Regions from separate parts of the Ensifer sp. 38_S197 genome, predicted to be linked through region 2. Evidence: riboswitches for the same ligand, from Rfam matches in the RefSeq annotation. Region 2 holds a riboswitch; each other region holds the start of a gene.
The links. Region 2 has a riboswitch for cobalamin ahead of AC1Z3V_RS28390 (DUF1636 family protein). Riboswitches for the same ligand answer to the same signal wherever they lie in the genome.

Region 1 (4,191 bases), 470 kb from region 2:
CGCGTCCGGCGGCAGGTAGATCATGCCGCCGCGAACCGCATCCATCAGGAAGGCTTCGCTGAAATTCTCGAAGAACCAGCTCCCCCGAATGATCGTCCAGTCGGCGCCCGATGCCTGCAATTCGCGTTCGGTCGCCTGCGCCGCGTCCTCGCCGCGCCCCGAAAGCAGCACGAGGCGCTTGATACCGGAACGGACCGCAAGCGCGGAAAAGCGGCGGATCGCCTCGACCGCGCCGGGCACGGCGAGATCCGGCTGATAGCTGACATAGATGCGCTCGACATTCTCGAGCACCGGCGCCCAGGTCGTCTCGTCGTTCCAGTCGAAGGGCGGCTTGGCCGAGCGCGCGCCGATGCGCACCGTGACACCCTTGGCGCGCAGCCGCTCCGCAACGCGGCGCCCCGTCTTGCCCGTACCACCCAGCACCAGTGTAACCTTGCCAGACATGATCTTTCCTCCTGGTTTTAAATATGAGTAATCCTCACATTTGCAAATGTGATAAATCCTCGTATTTTGGGAGTCAAGACAAAATGTGAGGATTACTCATGATTGAGCCGACAGGCACCCTGCCGATTGCAGGCGACGACGACACTGCGCTGCGCCGCACGCCCAGCCAGAAGCGCAGCCGGGAGCGCGTCGAGCACATCCTCACCTGCGCCTCCGTGCTCATCGCCGAGAAGGGCAGCGATGCCATGCGCATGAGCGAAGTGGCGGAAAAGGCAGGAATTTCGATCGGATCGCTGTATCAGTATTTCCCGGACAAGGCGGCGATCGTGCGCACGCTCGCCGAGCGCTACAACGCCTATTCCCGCGAGTGCATCGAGGGCGAATTCGCCAAGGTGACGTCGATGGCAGAACTGCGCGACGCCTTCGGCGCGCTCTTCGATACCTATTACGACATGTTCCTCGCCGAACCGGTGATGCGCGACATCTGGTCGGCGATGCAGGCCGACAAGACGCTGAGACAGATCGAACTGGAAGAAAGCCGCATGACCGGCCGTCTGCTCGCCGATGTCCTCGCCCGGCTCCAGCCGCAACGCCCACGCGCTGCGATCGACGAGGCCGCGTTCCTGATCATGTATCTCGGCGAATGCACGATGCGGCTCGCAATCTCGGTCGACCGCGCCGAGGGCAACCGCATCGTCGAGGCCTACAAGCAGATGATCCTTCGCGATTTTGTCGCTGATGAAGCGGCCGGCGGCGCAGGCTCAATTGACAACGCCATGACACGCTCATAATCATCAGGGATCGATTGGTTCCCGAGACGCGAACGTGTGTCGGGAGTAAACGGGAACGTGACGGATGGACCCAAGCTGGGCATTCAAATCACGGCCGACCCCGCGACTGTAGAGCGACGTCGATCTTGCCGTTCCGGAGCGATCCGGGAGAAGCCACTGGAAGAGACCCCGAGAGGGTGGTCGGACTGGGAAGGCGAGGCAGATCCCGGGCATTCCGCCCAGCGCCGTGAGCCAGGAAACCTGCCACTCGATACGGGCATAGGGCCCACACCGGGAATTTCCCGATGCCATCACGGAGGTTGTCATGGCTACGTCTACTATTTCGAGCACCCCGCTCTCCCTCAGCGATCGTCTGACCGCTGGCGTCATCGCGCTTCTCATCGGCGCATTCCTCGTCTTCGGCGCCGGCCTTGCCAATTCGGCCGTGCTGCACGACACCGCGCACGACACCCGCCATTCCTACGGCTTCCCCTGCCACTAAACGATGTCTCGGAACGTAGCTCACGTTCCGCATCCACGTGTCTGCGGACCTGAACGCATCCGGCCTGTGCCGGATGTCGGTGTTTGTGCATGCCGGTTCGTCCGGCACACCAGGTTCATCCGCACGGCAGAAAGAACGAAAAGGCTTGCAAACCACGCCAGAGTGCGTGGCTTTTGTCGTTATCGAGGGAATTCGACATGATTGTCAGAACGCTTCTGGCCGCGATCGTGGCTGGACTGATTGCCGGCGTCTTCATGACCGGCGCCCAGGAACTCCGGGTTACGCCGCTGATCCTGCATGCGGAACAATTCGAAGGCGAGGCTCCGGCGACCACCGAGCAGCCCGCCGGCCAGCCGGGGGCGGCGCAGCCGGCCGCAGAAGGGCACGATCAGCATTCGTCGCTGAAGGCGGTCTCGCCGCTCGGCGCAGTGCTCGATGCGCTGTCGCCGATCACGCCGGCCTATGCCCATGAGGGCGAACACGAGGAAGGCGGCATCATGTTCGGCCTCAGCCGCTTCTCGGGCACGCTGATGGCGAACCTCGTCACCGGCTCCGGCTTCGGCCTGCTGCTGGCCGGCGTCAGCCTGGTGATCGGCTATCCGATCACGCTGAGGAACGGTGCGCTCTGGGGCGCCTGCGGCTGGCTCGCGGTGCACATGTTGCCGGCGATCGGCCTGCCGCCGGAATTGCCGGGCTTCCCGGCCGCCGAGCTCGGCGATCGCCAGACGTGGTGGCTGGCAACCGTCGCCCTCTCAGCCATCGGCCTCTATCTCGTCGTCCTGCGCGAGGAGATCGTCGCAAAGGTCGTCGGCCTCGCGCTGATCGCCGCGCCGCATGTCTACGGCGCACCGCAACCGCTCGATATTTCCAGCAACGTCCCGGCCGTGCTCGGCGCCGAATTTGCCGTCGCCGCCCTCGCCACCACGCTTGCCTTCTGGATCGTGCTCGGCGTCGTTTCCGGCTTCATCAACGAGCGTTTCGCCAGGGCGAACTGATCCGGCCGATCCCATGCTCCATGGGAACCTGAACAAGCAGGCGGCGGGGTTCAGCCCCCGCCGTTTTGCATGAGATGGGCTGCCAGCCTTTCGCGACGATCGTCCGGCTCGAGCAGCACGCAGGTGTCGCAGAAGCTGCCACCTTCCGCTCGGAAATAGAGGCAGCAACCGCAGCGTATCCTGTACTGGCGCGACAGCCGCTCGCTGCTTGCCGGATCGATTGCCGAGATCTCCTCGTAGCAGAGTTCTTCCGAGAACAGCCGCGACCCGGGCCTTTTGACGATGGCCAGCGCCTCGGCCATGCAGCGCGCCTCGTCGCCGATCGCGCGCCCGATCTCCAGAAAGGCACCGGCAAGCGAATCTGCCGCCAGCCGCCACTGCGCTCCGGAGGAAAGCCCCGTCCGCCGTTTCAAGACTGCGACGACCGGCGCCAGATGGGCGGTGAAGCCGCGCTCGAAAGTGCTGCCGCCTTCGCTCGCCTGCGGCACCGCGGTCAGCCGACCAAGATGGAAATGATAGCGCTTGCCGGCAATCTCCCGCCCCTCGTGCAGCCGAGCCCAGTCCTCGAAGCGAATGCCGGCGATTTCTGCGTGAAGCCCCGCCCCGAGATAGAATGCGCCGAGAACCACACTCAGTTGCCGACTATAAAAGGCGATCAGATGCGCCGCGCGGATCCGGTCCGTCATGCCGATGGCGAAAACGTCCTGATAGGCAAGGCTCTGCTCCACCCCTGCCCCGCCCATGGCCCAGAAGGCGCCCGGCGTGCCGAAGGCGCTTTCGCCCACTTCGAGCGAAACCCCGGCGTCAGGAAACTGCGTGCGCAACCGCTCGACCGCCGCCAGCAGCTGCGGCGGATATTTCCCTGCAGTTTCTGCTGTCTGCCGGCGCTCGCCCATTCATGCCGTCTCCGTCGCCAGCCAACCGCCCTCAAATCCCGCGCGTTCGAGACCGCGCCGGATCGCCGGCAGGCTGCGTGTCAGCTTCCAGACAAAGCCGCTCCGCCAATTCTCGATCATCATCACGACGAGCCCCTGGTCAAGGCCGACGACGCGCTCGTCGATCCAGCCTTCCGGTCCATCGCCGGGAAGGCTCGGATTGAAGCCGCCCGGCAGGCGCCCCTCTTTCAGAAGTCCGGGATAGCTGGCTGCGATATGGCTGAGTGCCGCGCGTGACGCGTCCGGATCGAACGGCAGGCAGGCGGGCGCTGCCCAGGGCACGAGCGTGCCGTCATCCAGTCCGAACGGCGCGCCCCGGTTGGCGTAGCCGAAAAGCCGCTGCCAGCGTCCGTCCGCAAGGCGCAGCCGGCCGCGCGGCGCGTGACAGGCACTGAGCCCCCAGAGCTGTTCGCCATAGCCGGCGAAGCGGCCCGAATTCCGGCGCGCATGGTCGCGCTGCAACGCAATGGCGCGCCGGGCGTTCGCGAAATAGTCCGTCCTCCTCTCCCGCATCGGCCGATCGCCGACTGCGCGAAGATCGAGCC
Region 2 (4,191 bases):
GCGTTCCGGTGAGGCCGCTCGCCTGATCGATGCGATAGGCCCGGAGCCCGAAATCGTGATAGGCGCGGGTGATGCCCGGCTCGCTGTTTTCGGAGCCGCCGCCGAGCTTTGCCTCATATTCCTTGCAAGCCGCCGGAAGGTCGATGCCGAGAAGCCTGGGCCCGAGCTGGGCGAGGATGATCGCGGAGCCGATCGTGCCCCAGATATAGGTCACCGCATAGGCGATCGGGATCTGGTCGGCAAAGGTCTTGGCCTGCTCCGGCGTCAGCCCGAGCGAATTGATCTGGTCGGTCGCAACGCCGATCGCGGCCGAGATCGTCTGCGAGCCGGCATACATGCCGGCGCCGTAGCCGAGCGGCAGCCCGGCGATCAGCGCGCAGAGATAGGGAACGATGAGGCAGAGCACCAGGACGGAGAGCGCAAAGGCGATCTGCTTCGGACCGTCGGTGCTCAAGCCCCGCACGAATTGCGGGCCGACACCGTAACCGACGGCGAACAGAAAGATCAGGAACAAGGTGGATTTCAGGTCACCGGAAACCTGGATGCCGAGCTGCCCGATGAGAACGCCCGCAAGAAGCGTGGCGGTGACGTTTCCGAGATTGAAGCCCGCGACCTTGATGGGGCCGATCAGGAAACCGATGCCGAGGGCGAGGAAGACGGCAACGGGAGGATAGGTCCGAAGCGTCTCGACGAAGAAGTCAATTGGGTTCACTGCCATCCCCTGTAGAAAGTTGAGTTGCCATCACTTCATTTCGGGACTTGCGCGGCTAGGTTGATTTTCGGTGGCTTGTCGATGCCCGATGCTAGCCTCGTGAATTGTCGCTTCGGCTGCTGGTTTTCTCAACGGCCATAGGGTTACGCGGACGTAACGTACGTTAAACTTCGGGGATTTCGGGCGCAGTGCGGGGCGAAGCGGGGGGCGCGGCCGCGCTTCTGCTCCGATCCGCGGGCGCGCCGCGTCGCGGCAAATTTCGCCGGTTATTCAACTCTGATGTTGCACTCCGTCACGTCAGCTCGTGACGGAAACACATGACGAACGGCCCATGTCGATGGATCCGGAGCACATGGCCCGGCAGCGGCTACATCCGTGCGCCGCGAAGCTCGACGTGACGGTAAAGGCTGGCGTTTGCGGCAGTCTTGCGCTCCGCTTCAGGTGGCGACACCTTCCAGCGTCATGATCCGTGTCTTGGCACAGCGCTCGCGGATCGTCTTCAGGCGTTGATATTCCGGCGATTGGTACCAGGAGAGCAAGGCCTGCATGTCCGGGAACTCGACGATGACGAGCCGGTGCGGCTCCCAGTCGCCCTCGAGGACCTGGGTCGCGCCGCCGCGGCCGAGATAGCGGCCACCATAGCGCGCCTCCGTCGCCGGCACTTCCTGGATGTATTGTTCAAACGCCGCGGCATCCGTGATTTCGACATCCGCGATCAAATAGGCCGCCATGACAGAGCTCCTTTCCGCGCAAGCCAAAGATCAAGGATACGCCATTCGTGCCCCGCCAGCGATGTCCTTGCCCCGGAGAAAGCAGCTGAAGGGCTGACCGCCAATTTTCGCATTGATCTTTGTAATGTTATTTTATAACAGTCCCGCATGACGAAACGCCGCATGTTGATAGATCCGGAGCCCATGCCCCCAGCAGTTGTTTCATCCAGCGATTCATGCGAGGAAGGCGTTGATGGTGCTGCATCCGCGGAAATGCGGAAGCGGCTGAAAAGGGAACACGGAACGGACGACCCTGACGGGACCGAAACCGTGGCTGCCCCCGCAACTGTGAGCGGAAAGCGCATTCACACCATGTCACTGGCGACAAGCCGGGAAGACGTGGATGCGCCGCGACCCGCGAGCCAGGAGACCTGCCATCGAACCGATCAACCACAACGGACGGGGTGTTCCGATGGAAAAGAACTGGCTTCCAAGCGACGGTCATCCGTCGTCCTGCCGTTTCGCCATCTCTTGCCGTCAGTCCCACGGAGAGAGAACATGGCCGAGACGACTTCCCGACAGCACAAGATAACGGTCTCCACCGATTGCCGCTTTACCGGTGGCCCGTGCATGCCCGGCGCCGAGCTCATAAAGCGTCTCAACCGCAGCATTGCCGCGCTCGGCGAGCCGCTCGGTCGCGATTTCTCGATCGCCGGCACGGTCTGCATGGCGGCCTGCACGCGACCCTGCACCATCGCCTTCCAGGCGACGGGCAAGGCGACCTATCTCTTTGGCGGCATTACGCCAGAGGAGGATATCGACGATCTCGTCCGCTTTGCCGCCGCCCATGCCGAGCGCGGCGACGGCATGGCGCGTGCCGCTGACCGGCCGCGCGGGCTTGAAGGCAAGACGCTTGCCCGCATCCCGGCGGCGATGCTCGTCTCCGAAGACGTTGCGGGCCACTTCCAATGACAGCGCGGGGAGGGATGAGACCATGACCTGCACGGCAACAGGAGCCGCACTTCGCGTCGAGGGGCTTTGCTGGGGGCCGCGCCCGGGGCTGAAGCTGGTCGACGGCATGGACTTCGCGATCGAGGCGGGCAGCCGGCTTGCGATCCTCGGGCCGAACGGGGCGGGCAAGACCTCGCTCCTGCGCTGCCTTTACCGGGCGGTGCAGCCGAATGCGGGCCGTATCAAAATCGGCGGCGTCGACCTCTGGTCGATCTCGGCGCGCGAAGCGGCAAAGACGATCGCCGTCGTGCTGCAGGAAATGCCCGGCGATTTTCCCTTCAGCGTGCGCGACGTGGTGATGATGGGGCGTATCCCGCGGCGGGAAGGGCTCAACGGCTGGACCGACACGGACCGCGAGCGCGTGCAGCATGCGCTCTCCCATCTCGATCTCGCCCATCTCGCCGGCCGCCAGTTCTCGACGCTCTCGGGCGGCGAAAAGCAGCGGGTGCTGATCGCCCGGGCGCTTGCCCAGGAGCCGCGCATCATCATCCTGGATGAGCCGACCAACCACCTCGACATCCGCCACCAGCTTGAAATCCTCGAGCTGCTGCAGACGCTGAAGCTGACGATCGTGTCGACGCTGCACGACATCAATCTCGCCGCCGAATTCGCAACCGACGTGGCGATCGTGACGGCGGGGCGCCTGACCGCCTTTGGAACGCCCGAGGAAGTGCTGAGCCCGCGGGCGCTCTCCACCGCCTTCGGCGTCACCGCCACCGCCCACGGCACTGCCGCCGCCGGCAGTGCGCGCTTTTCCTTTTCACTTCCTCGACAGGGATCCATTTCATGAAGATCAATATTGCCTCCTCTACCTTCCTGTTTCTCCTCGCCGCCGCCACGCCCGCGCTCGCCTATCCGGTCACGGTCAAGAGCTGCAACCGCGAGGTCACCTTCGATGCCGCGCCGAAACGGGCGATCGCCAACGACGTCAATCTGGTCGAGATGATGCTGGCCTTGAAACTGCAGGACCGCATGGTCGGCTACACCGGCGTTTCCGGCTGGAAGACGCTGGATGAAAAGCTGCGCGAGGGGGTGAAGGAACTGCCGGAGCTCTCGGAGAAATATCCGACCAAGGAAGTGCTCCTCAACGCCGATGCCGATTTCTTCTTCGCCGGCTGGAACTACGGCATGAAGGTCGGCGGCGAGGTGACGCCCGAGACGCTGGCCCCCTTCAAGATCAATGTCTACGAACTCACCGAGTCCTGCGTCCATGTCATGGCCAGGGAAAAACCCTCGATGGACGACATGTTCGTCGATCTGCTCAATCTCGGACGCATCTTCGGCGTCGAGGATCGGGCCGAGGCGCTGGTCGCGGGTTATCGCAGCCAGCTCGCCGAGATCGCCAAGGCCACTGCCGGCCGCGACAAGCCGACCCGCGTCTTCGTCTATGATTCCGGCGAGGAAAAGCCGTTCACCTCGGGCCGTTTCGGCATCCCGACGGCGATGATCGAGGCCGCCGGTGGCACCAACATCATGGACGATGTCGACAAGAGCTGGGTGGAAGTCTCCTGGGAGCCGGTGATCGATCGCAATCCGGAGGTCGTGGTCATCGTCAACTACGGCGAGGTGAAGGCCGAGGACAAGATCGCCTACATGAAGAACAATCCGGCCTTTGCCAATGTCGATGCGGTCCGGAACGACCGCTTCGTGGTGCTCGATTATGTCGAGGCGACGCCGGGGCCGCGCAACGTCGACGCCATCGCCCGGCTCGCCAAGGCCTTTCACGGCGAAGGCTTGTAACCGATGCTGGCCGAGGAT
Region 3 (4,191 bases), 240 kb from region 2:
AGTTGCGCCGGGCGAAGAACGATCGCCGGCGCGCGGGCTGCGGTGGCGGCAGCGTCGCCACCTTCGACGGCGGAGACCCCGACACCTGCAGCGAGCTCGACAGCCTCATCGCCGAGATGGAAGACAACCTGCGCATGCTGAAATCGGAGCGTGAGCAGATCGTCGCCGGCGGCAGCGAAGACACCCGTCGCCGTATCGTCGCCGCGCTCGAGATCAACGGCTGCTACAGCGACCGCGACTATTTTGCGAGCGTCGAACCCGAAGAGCCGGAGACGCACCGCAACATCATCGCCGATCTGCCGCCTGACGACGCCTACGGGCCAATGCTTGGGCAGGGCGAAGACGGTTATGCGCCGCAGGACGGCTACTATCGCGGGACGTTGCGGACCATGTGCGTGCGCACCTGCGACGGCGCCTTCTTCCCGATCTCTTCGGATGCGACACCCGCCGACTTCCCGCGTGACGAACAGGCCTGCCGGGCGCGCTGCCCTGGCGCCGAAACGGAGCTCTACTTCCACGACCTCAACACGGAGGAGAGCGAACAGATGGTCTCGGCCGTGACCGGCCGGCCCTATACCGAAATGCCCAATGCCTTCGCCTATCGCACCCGCGGCATCAGCAAACCCGGCATGTGCGGCTGCCAGATACCGCAGACGGCCGCGACCTCGCCGAAAGCGACCGGTACGATGACCGGCGATGACCAGTCGTCAATCGTGGTCATCGAAACCAAGAAACCGGCAGATGCCACGACCGCTAAGGCGCCGCCCGAGGAGCGCCCATACGACCCATCCAAGAACAAGGTGCGCGTCGTCGGCCCGACCTTCCTGCCCAACGAAGAAACCTCGATCGACCTCAAGCACCCGAAGGGACCGGCCTATCAACCGGTCCAGAATTGATGTCGGTACGATCCGTCGCTGCAGTTCCCCAGCCTTCCTCGAAGACCAGTTCTTCCAGCGGCAGGCGCTGGCGCCATCCTTTCACCGCCAGCTCGGGCTGCTGATAGAGACGATCGACATAGCCGAGGCAGAGCCACGCAACGATCTCGATATGATCGGGGACGCCGAGGATCGCCTTGACTTCCGCCTCGTGGAAGATGCTGACCCAGCCGACGCCGACCCCTTCAGCGCGCGCCGCAAGCCACAGGTTCTGCACGGCGCAAACCGTCGAGTAGACATCCATCTGCGGATTGTGCGTGCGGCCGAGAATGACGGCGCCACCGCGCGTGCGATCACAGGTGACGCAGATGCTGAGCGGCGCCTTGCGAATGCCTTCGAGCTTCAGTGATCGATACTTGGCCTGTTGCTCCTCCGCAAACATCAGCGCCGCCTCGTCATTGGCACGGCGAAAGGCCTGCCAGATGCGTTCGCGCGTTTCCGGCGCCCGCACCAGCACGAAGTTCCAGGGCTGCATGAGACCCACGGACGGCGCGCTGTGCGCCGCCGTCAGCAGCCGCTTCACCAGTTCGTCGGGCAAAGGCTTGTCCAGGAATTCATCGCGCACGTCGCGGCGTGTTTCGATGGCGCGGTAGACGGCCTCCCGCTCTTCCAGCGAAAAGGCACCGGCAGCCGCAAGGCCGCCCTTCGGTTCAGTCAGCATCGTTCGATCCCCAACAATGCGAAAACCTCCCGCCGTCCACGCGGGGTTCGGTCTATCTCGCCAGGCCGGTCTTCTGACTTCGGTTCAACCGGTCGCCCCACCTTCCCAGATCGCTTGAAGATCCAGTGGCAAAACCTTGAATCAATTCAAGGCACTTCGAGAGGCAACCGTCCCCGTCACAGCGTTGGGCACGTTCCGGAATGACACCGGATTCCCGATTCTCCCGCTCGCGCGGGCACCTGACGGCGCCATAAGGGCACAGCCGCCTGGGAAAGACAAGCACCCGTCAGGGCGGGATGAGGAAAAGTGCCGGCGGTTTTCCGCCCGCATCCCGCTCTACTTATAAGGATCGATCACCGTGATCTAAAGCGGCGCCACCGGATGCGGCGAACCGTCATAGCCGCCCCAGACCGACTGGTCGAAGCAGATCATCGATCCGGTCATCAGCCCGGATTCGGCCGAAGAAAGATAGGCGCAGGCGCGCGCCACCTCCACCGGATCGACGAGCCTGCCGAACGGTTGGCTGGCGGCCGCCTTTTCGAGCCAGTCCGCGGCGGCTCCGTGAAACTCGCGCTGGATGCGATCTTCGCCTTCGGATGCCATCCAGCCGATATTCAGGCCGTTGACGCGGATGCGGTTGCGTAACAGCGCGTAGGCCGTGTTCTTGGTCAGCGTTTCGAGAGCCCCTTTCGACGCGCAATAGGCCGCGATGACGGGCTGCCCGGCCATCGCCGACATGGAACCGATATTGACGATCGTGCCTTCGGTCCGCTCGCGCCGCATCACCTTCACCGTTTCCTGCATCAGGAAGAAGGGCGCCCTTACATTGATGGCGAACATCCGGTCGAAGAGCTCCGGTGTCGTGTCGAGGATCGTGCCGCGATCGGTAATGGCCGCAGCATTGACCAGCGCATCGACCCGGCCGAACTCCGCATCGCAGGCGGCAACGACCTTCCGCGCGTGCTCCACCTTTTCAAGATCGGCCTCGACATAGACGACCTTCGCGCCGCTGGCCTTGCCGATTTCCTCCGCCTTCGCGCGCCCCTTGGCGGCATTGCGCCCGCAAATGACGATGCCAGCGACGCCGCGTTCGGCGAAAAGGCCGGCAATCGCTGCGCCCAGTCCTTGCGTGCCACCGGTGACGATGGCGATCTTGCCTTGCATCTGTCCTTTCATCGAATTCCTCCCTCGGAAATGATCGTGTGAAACAGGTACGGGCCCCGAGCGCAGCGCATCGGGAACCCGTCAAATGTGAGACTGAACCGTCAGCTCAGCTTGCGCCGTGCCTGTGCATCGAGTGCCGCTTGAAAGTCCTGCTCGCTCGTTCCCGCGGCCAGTGCCTCGCGCATCAACTGCGCCTGCGTCTTCGGCGCCAGGCCGCCGAGCGGCGGATCCCGGTCGAGATTGGTCGGAAACGAATAGCCCTCGGCGCAGGATGCAATGGCGTTGGCGGCTTCCGCCTCGGTCAGCTTGCCCTTCGCCAGCAACGTCTTCAAGGCTGGGTAGAGCGTCGCGCTCATCGTCAGCCGGTCGACCGTCTCCATCGCCCGACCGAAAGCCGAGGACACCTGCAGGAGATTGGCGACGCGGCGGATATCGGCGGAGCGATTGTTGCCGGCGGCATGGAAGAGCGCAGGGTTGAAGAAGACGACATCGCCCTTTTCGAGCGGAAGCTGCACGTGGTGCTCGTCGAAATAGGCGCGGAACTCCGGCCGGTTGAGCGCCAGATAGCCCGGCACATAGGTCTGGCTATAGGGCAGGAACAGCGTCGGCCCGCTTTCGAGCGGCATGTCGCAATGGGCGACCGCGCCTTGCAGCGTCAGCATCGGCGAAAGCTTGTGCACATGAACCGGATATCGCTCGATAACCGCGGAGGTCTGGAAGCCGAGATGGTAGTCCCGGTGTGCCGATTGCGCCGCGCCGCCCGGATTGACGCGGTTCACCTGCGCCGTCATCTGATAGTTCGGCCCGAGCCAGGCCTCGCTGACGAGCGCTATGATCGCATTGGCATAGTAGGCCGCAAAATTCTCGGGCGCCTTCAGGCAGTGTTTTTCCAGCGAGTTCCAGATGCGATCGTTGGCGCCGGGCTTGGCGAAGTGATCACCGCCGCCGCTGTTGCTGCGATGCTGCTCCTCGATGATCCCGTCGAAGACGGCGCTCGCGACGTCGATTGCGGCCGTATCGGCGAAGGCGCGCTTGAAGACCGCCACACCCGGGCCGGTTGCCAGCGCTTCACAGATTTCGGCAAGCACCGCTCGCCGCGTTTCGGCATTGTCACAGGCGGCAATCAGGTCGGCGCTGTTGTAGACGAGCACGTTCTTGTCGCAGCCTGAAGCATAGGGATAGTCGGCCAGGTTGGTGCGCCGTTCGACTTCCGCCCGGAACGCCTCGATATCGCAGGCCTCCTCCGTGAGCCAGACACGCTCCACCCGCTGCCTCGCACCGTTGTCGGTCTTCATCCCGTTTCCTCCCCTGGAACATCTTGATGAGCACGAACATAGGCGGCGGCAAAACATGATATAGGGCAAGAATCCATCAAAAATCCATCAGGAGAGTTGGCGCGATGGCCCATCCGTTTCTGGTCAAGGACATCGC
Region 4 (4,191 bases), 1.4 Mb from region 2:
GGGCCTGCCTTCATATGGCGCCTGCGCGCGCTATCGGACCGGTCGATCTGAAGACACGATCCTCGGTTCGTATCGACTGCGATCATAACCGCAATCGCGGTGCGGAGGAGATGCCGCACGCAAGCTCACCCGCGCGGTGCCGCCGCCCGCTGCAGCCGATCGATGATCGCTTCTCCCAACCCTTCCGAAGGGATCGGCCCGAAGGCGATCGTCGCAGCGCCGCTGGCGTCCGCGCGCTTCATGTAGTCGAAGAGATTGGCTGCCGCTTCGCGAAGACTTCCGGTCGGGCTGAGATCGAGAACCACGGCCGCTTGTTCCTCGTTGGCGATCCGGTCGCCACCGAAGCGGATCAGCGCCTCACCGCTGCGCACATCGGTGGCATCAAGCCTCACGGCAGCGCCCGGCGCGTAATGGGAGGCCAGCATGCCCGGCGCCTCGATCGTTGCGCCCGCCGTTTCCGGTCGGATCACCGGACGATCGAGCAGGCGCTCGATCTCGGCGGCATCCAGACCGCCCGGGCGCAGCAGCCGGATCTCGTCGCCGTCGACCTTGATGATCGTGGACTCCAGGCCGATTTCGGCCGGGCCGGCATCGAGGATCAGCTTCAGTTTCTCGCCGAGATCGGCGTCGACATGGGCCGCACTGGTCGGGCTGATCTTGCCCGAGGTATTGGCGCTGGGCGCGGCGAGCGGTCGCCCGAACCGTGCGATCACCCGCCGCGAGAAGCCGTCGGGCATGCGGATGCCAAGCGTGTCGAGGCCGGCCGAGGCGAGTGCATGCACGGTGCTCTCAGGCCGCTGCGGCAGGATCAATGTCAGGGGGCCGGGCCAGAATGCTTCCGCCAGGCGTCGGGACACGGGGTCGAAGCGCACATGAGCCTCGGCCATGGCCATGTCGGAAACATGCGAGATCAGCGGATTGAAACGCGGCCGGCCCTTCATCTCGTAGATGCGGCTGATCGCATCGGGGTTGGTCGCGTCGGCGGCAAGGCCATAGACGGTTTCGGTGGGAATGGCGACCGGCTCGCCTTCGGCAAGAACGGCGCAGGCGCGTTCGATTGCGCGGTCCGGTTCAATGCCCGTGTCGATGATCTCTGCCATGCCGTTTCCTTTCCGCCGCTTCCTTAGCGGACGTGCCGGGAAAACAGAACGATTTTCTTTGCGGGAAACGGTTACTGGCTCAGAGGCTGCGGATGATGCGGCGCAGCGCGTCGTCCCGGGCACCCAGCATCAGCACGTTCTTGAGAGCAACCTTGGGGTCGTCGGTGCGAAAGAGCAGTCCGTTGTCGCGGACGTTGCGGTTGATGACCATCTGTCCGTCTTCGGCGCTCGGCTCGATCGCGACGGCAAAATACATGCGGGAATAGCCGCTCTGGATGCGGTCGAAGAAATGGGTCTCGTCACCAAGGTCGCTGAAGAAATTGGCGAAATAGAACGACCAGGTGATGTACTTGGAAGGCGTGACCGCCGTCCGCGCCGCCGTCACATGGCAATAGCCGAGATGCGGCTTGCCGACGAGCGTGCGGTGGAAGATCAGCTTCGGGAACTGGATCGAGGCGTGAAAGCCGTTGATCCGCTTGTGCGTCGTGTCGCCGGCGGTCGCGAGCTTCTTGGCGGTTCTGTCCGCGACTTCCTCATAACTCAGATACCGTCGTTCGCTCGGCGCCCATTGCCGGCGGTTGATCCTGCCGGTGCGCAGGAACTCGCTGTGAACCGCCGTCTTCGGCACGACGGCCGGCGGCTTCTCGGCCGCTGCGTCGTAATATCTGAATTTTGCCATGCGCCATCTGCCTGCCGGACATCTTCGTCCGCCGGCAAGCCTAGTGCCTTATGGTTAATGAAGGATTTCCTTTCGTTGGCGGAAGATGCGCCGGCACTTTCATGAAAATGTCGCAAACGGGCGAAGTCTTCCCGTGCCTGCGCCATATCGGCCGCGAAAAGTGGCATATGCCCAATATTTGATCTATCTATCTGTTTATAAATAGAAAAATTTTCGACTCCGTTCAAGGGGGACGGTTTCCACTGTGTCGTCATTCTGGAATTGGATGTCGCTATCCGGCGCCTGCCAGGGTGCCTTCCGCGCTTACATATCCTTGCTCAAGGTGTCGTCTTCCGAGGGGAAGGCGGAGAATTGGGAAGCCGGTCAAATCCCGGCGCTGCCCCCGCAACGGTGGTGGAGCGAAAGCCTCGGCAAAAGGCCACTGGACGGTTCCGTCCGGGAAGGCGCCGGGCTGGTCCGCAAAGGACGGCTCCTGAGCCCGGAAACCAGCCTTGACGGACATAACCGTAACGGGTTGCGGCGGGCAGCCGGATCGGAGCCTGAAACGCATGGGTGCGCGCCCGTGCGGGTTCCTGTCCTGCCTCTCCGAAACATGGCGCATGAGGACAGGACATGGATACCAAGACCGATATGCTTCGCAAGCTGAAGGGCCGGCGTGACGGCTACAGCCTCGATCGGGCCTTCTACATCGATCCCGACTATTACCGGCAGGATCTGGAAAACATCTGGTACAAGGACTGGCTGTTCATCGGCCATGACTGCGAGATCCCGCGGGCCGGCAACTATTTCACCGTCCAGGTCGGCGATTTTCCCGTCGTCGTCACCCGCGATCGCCAGGGTACGATCCGCGCGCTCCACAATTCCTGCCGGCACCGCGGTTCCCGCGTCTGCACGCAGCACAAGGGGTCCTCGGCGAAGCTCGTCTGTCCCTATCATCAGTGGACTTACGAACTCGATGGCTCGCTGCTCTTCGCGCGCCAGATGGGCGAGGACTTCGACAAGGCGGCCCACAGCCTGAAACCGATCCACTGCGAGACGGTCGGCGGCTACATCTTCATCAACCTGTCGGAGACACCGGCGGATTTCGCGGCCTTCCGTGAACTGGTCACCCCCTATCTCGCTCCCCACCGGCTTGGGGAGACCAAGGTTGCCTTCGAAAGCACCATCATCGAGAAGGGCAACTGGAAGCTCGTCTGGGAAAACAACCGCGAGTGCTACCATTGCGCCGCCAATCACCCTGAACTCTGCCGCACATATCCGGAAGCGCCGACCGCGACCGGGGTGCAGGGCGCCAAGGACGATCCGGTGATTGCCGCTCACTGGGCGAAATGCGAGGCAGAGGGCCTGCCGAGCGAGTTCCGGATGTCGCCGACCGGCCAGTTCCGCGCCGCGCGCATGCCGCTGGTCGATGATGCCGAAAGCTATACGATGTCGGGTGCGCCCGCCGTTAAACGCGCGCTGTCAGCCGATGTCCGGCAGAAGCAGATCGGCACGCTCCTGATGTTCCATTACCCGACCACCTGGAACCATGTGCTTTCCGATCACGCCATCACCTTCCGCGTGCTGCCGCTCGGGCCGGAGCTCACGCAAGTGACGACGAAGTGGCTGGTCAACAAGGATGCGGTCGAAGGCGTCGACTATACACTCGATGACCTGACCCATGTCTGGACCGAGACCAACGACCAGGATCGCCAGATCGTCGAGGAAAACGCCTTCGGCATCCGGTCGCCGGCCTATGAATCCGGCCCCTATTCGCCGGAGCATGAAGGCGGCGTAATGCAGTTCGTCGAATGGTACTGCAAGTTCATGGAGCAGCGCCTCGAGGGCGATGCGGCTCCGTTGTCGAAGGTCGCCTGACATGCAGATGGCACCCTCCTTCCACCATTTCGACGAACTGCATGTCTGGATCGACCGGCAGCAGATGCTCGAATGCACGTCGGCGGTCGTCGAGACCGCCGACGTCATCACCTTCACCTTCCGCGCGGAGAAGCCAGCCTGGTTTCGCTACCTGCCCGGCCAGTTCGTGACGCTCGAACTGCCGGTCGCGGACGAACCGGTCATGCGCACCTATACCCTGTCGTCGACGCCATCGCGGCCGCTCTCGATCGCGGTCACGGTGAAGGCACAGGCCGACAGCATCGGCACCCGCTGGATGTTCGACCATCTCAAGCCCGGCATGAAGCTGAGGGCCTTCGGGCCGCTCGGCGATTTCAGCTTCGTCCGCCATCCGGGCGATAAGTACCTGTTCATCTCGGCCGGCTCCGGCATCACGCCGATGATGTCGATGACCCGCTGGATGGCGGACTGCGTGCCGGAGACGGACGTCACCTTCATCTCCTGCGCCCGTCGGCCGGAGGATCTTTTGTTCCGCTCGGAGCTCGAAGTCCTGGCAACGCAGATGTCCGGGCTGAA

Region 1: another riboswitch for cobalamin. It lies ahead of AC1Z3V_RS30690 (CbtB domain-containing protein); the one in region 2 lies ahead of AC1Z3V_RS28390 (DUF1636 family protein).
Region 3: another riboswitch for cobalamin. It lies ahead of bluB (5,6-dimethylbenzimidazole synthase); the one in region 2 lies ahead of AC1Z3V_RS28390 (DUF1636 family protein).
Region 4: another riboswitch for cobalamin. It lies ahead of AC1Z3V_RS21405 (aromatic ring-hydroxylating oxygenase subunit alpha); the one in region 2 lies ahead of AC1Z3V_RS28390 (DUF1636 family protein).

Annotation. Positions count from the first base shown of each region.
Region 1 is NZ_JBXOVZ010000002.1:3,641,067-3,645,257, forward strand. It holds gene AC1Z3V_RS30680 (NAD(P)H-binding protein) at 1-444, opposite strand, end outside; gene AC1Z3V_RS30685 (TetR/AcrR family transcriptional regulator) at 543-1,235, shown strand; cobalamin riboswitch at 1,234-1,497, shown strand; gene AC1Z3V_RS30690 (CbtB domain-containing protein) at 1,540-1,716, shown strand; gene AC1Z3V_RS30695 (CbtA family protein) at 1,914-2,711, shown strand; gene AC1Z3V_RS30700 (ferric iron reductase) at 2,762-3,607, opposite strand; gene AC1Z3V_RS30705 (glucoamylase family protein) at 3,608-4,191, opposite strand, start outside.
Region 2 is NZ_JBXOVZ010000002.1:3,171,478-3,175,668, reverse strand. It holds gene aspT (aspartate-alanine antiporter) at 1-712, opposite strand, end outside; gene AC1Z3V_RS28395 (DUF1330 domain-containing protein) at 1,150-1,443, opposite strand; cobalamin riboswitch at 1,660-1,875, shown strand; gene AC1Z3V_RS28390 (DUF1636 family protein) at 1,981-2,394, shown strand; gene AC1Z3V_RS28385 (ABC transporter ATP-binding protein) at 2,417-3,223, shown strand; gene AC1Z3V_RS28380 (ABC transporter substrate-binding protein) at 3,220-4,173, shown strand; gene AC1Z3V_RS28375 (FecCD family ABC transporter permease) at 4,177-4,191, shown strand, end outside.
Region 3 is NZ_JBXOVZ010000002.1:2,931,998-2,936,188, forward strand. It holds gene AC1Z3V_RS27240 (DUF2865 domain-containing protein) at 1-896, shown strand, start outside; gene bluB (5,6-dimethylbenzimidazole synthase) at 853-1,596, opposite strand; cobalamin riboswitch at 1,643-1,854, opposite strand; gene AC1Z3V_RS27250 (SDR family oxidoreductase) at 1,960-2,772, opposite strand; gene AC1Z3V_RS27255 (phytanoyl-CoA dioxygenase family protein) at 2,862-4,055, opposite strand; gene AC1Z3V_RS27260 (LacI family DNA-binding transcriptional regulator) at 4,160-4,191, shown strand, end outside.
Region 4 is NZ_JBXOVZ010000002.1:1,724,040-1,728,230, forward strand. It holds gene AC1Z3V_RS21395 (L-threonylcarbamoyladenylate synthase) at 126-1,100, opposite strand; gene AC1Z3V_RS21400 (DUF6656 family protein) at 1,180-1,779, opposite strand; cobalamin riboswitch at 2,083-2,287, shown strand; gene AC1Z3V_RS21405 (aromatic ring-hydroxylating oxygenase subunit alpha) at 2,392-3,636, shown strand; gene AC1Z3V_RS21410 (FAD-binding oxidoreductase) at 3,638-4,191, shown strand, end outside.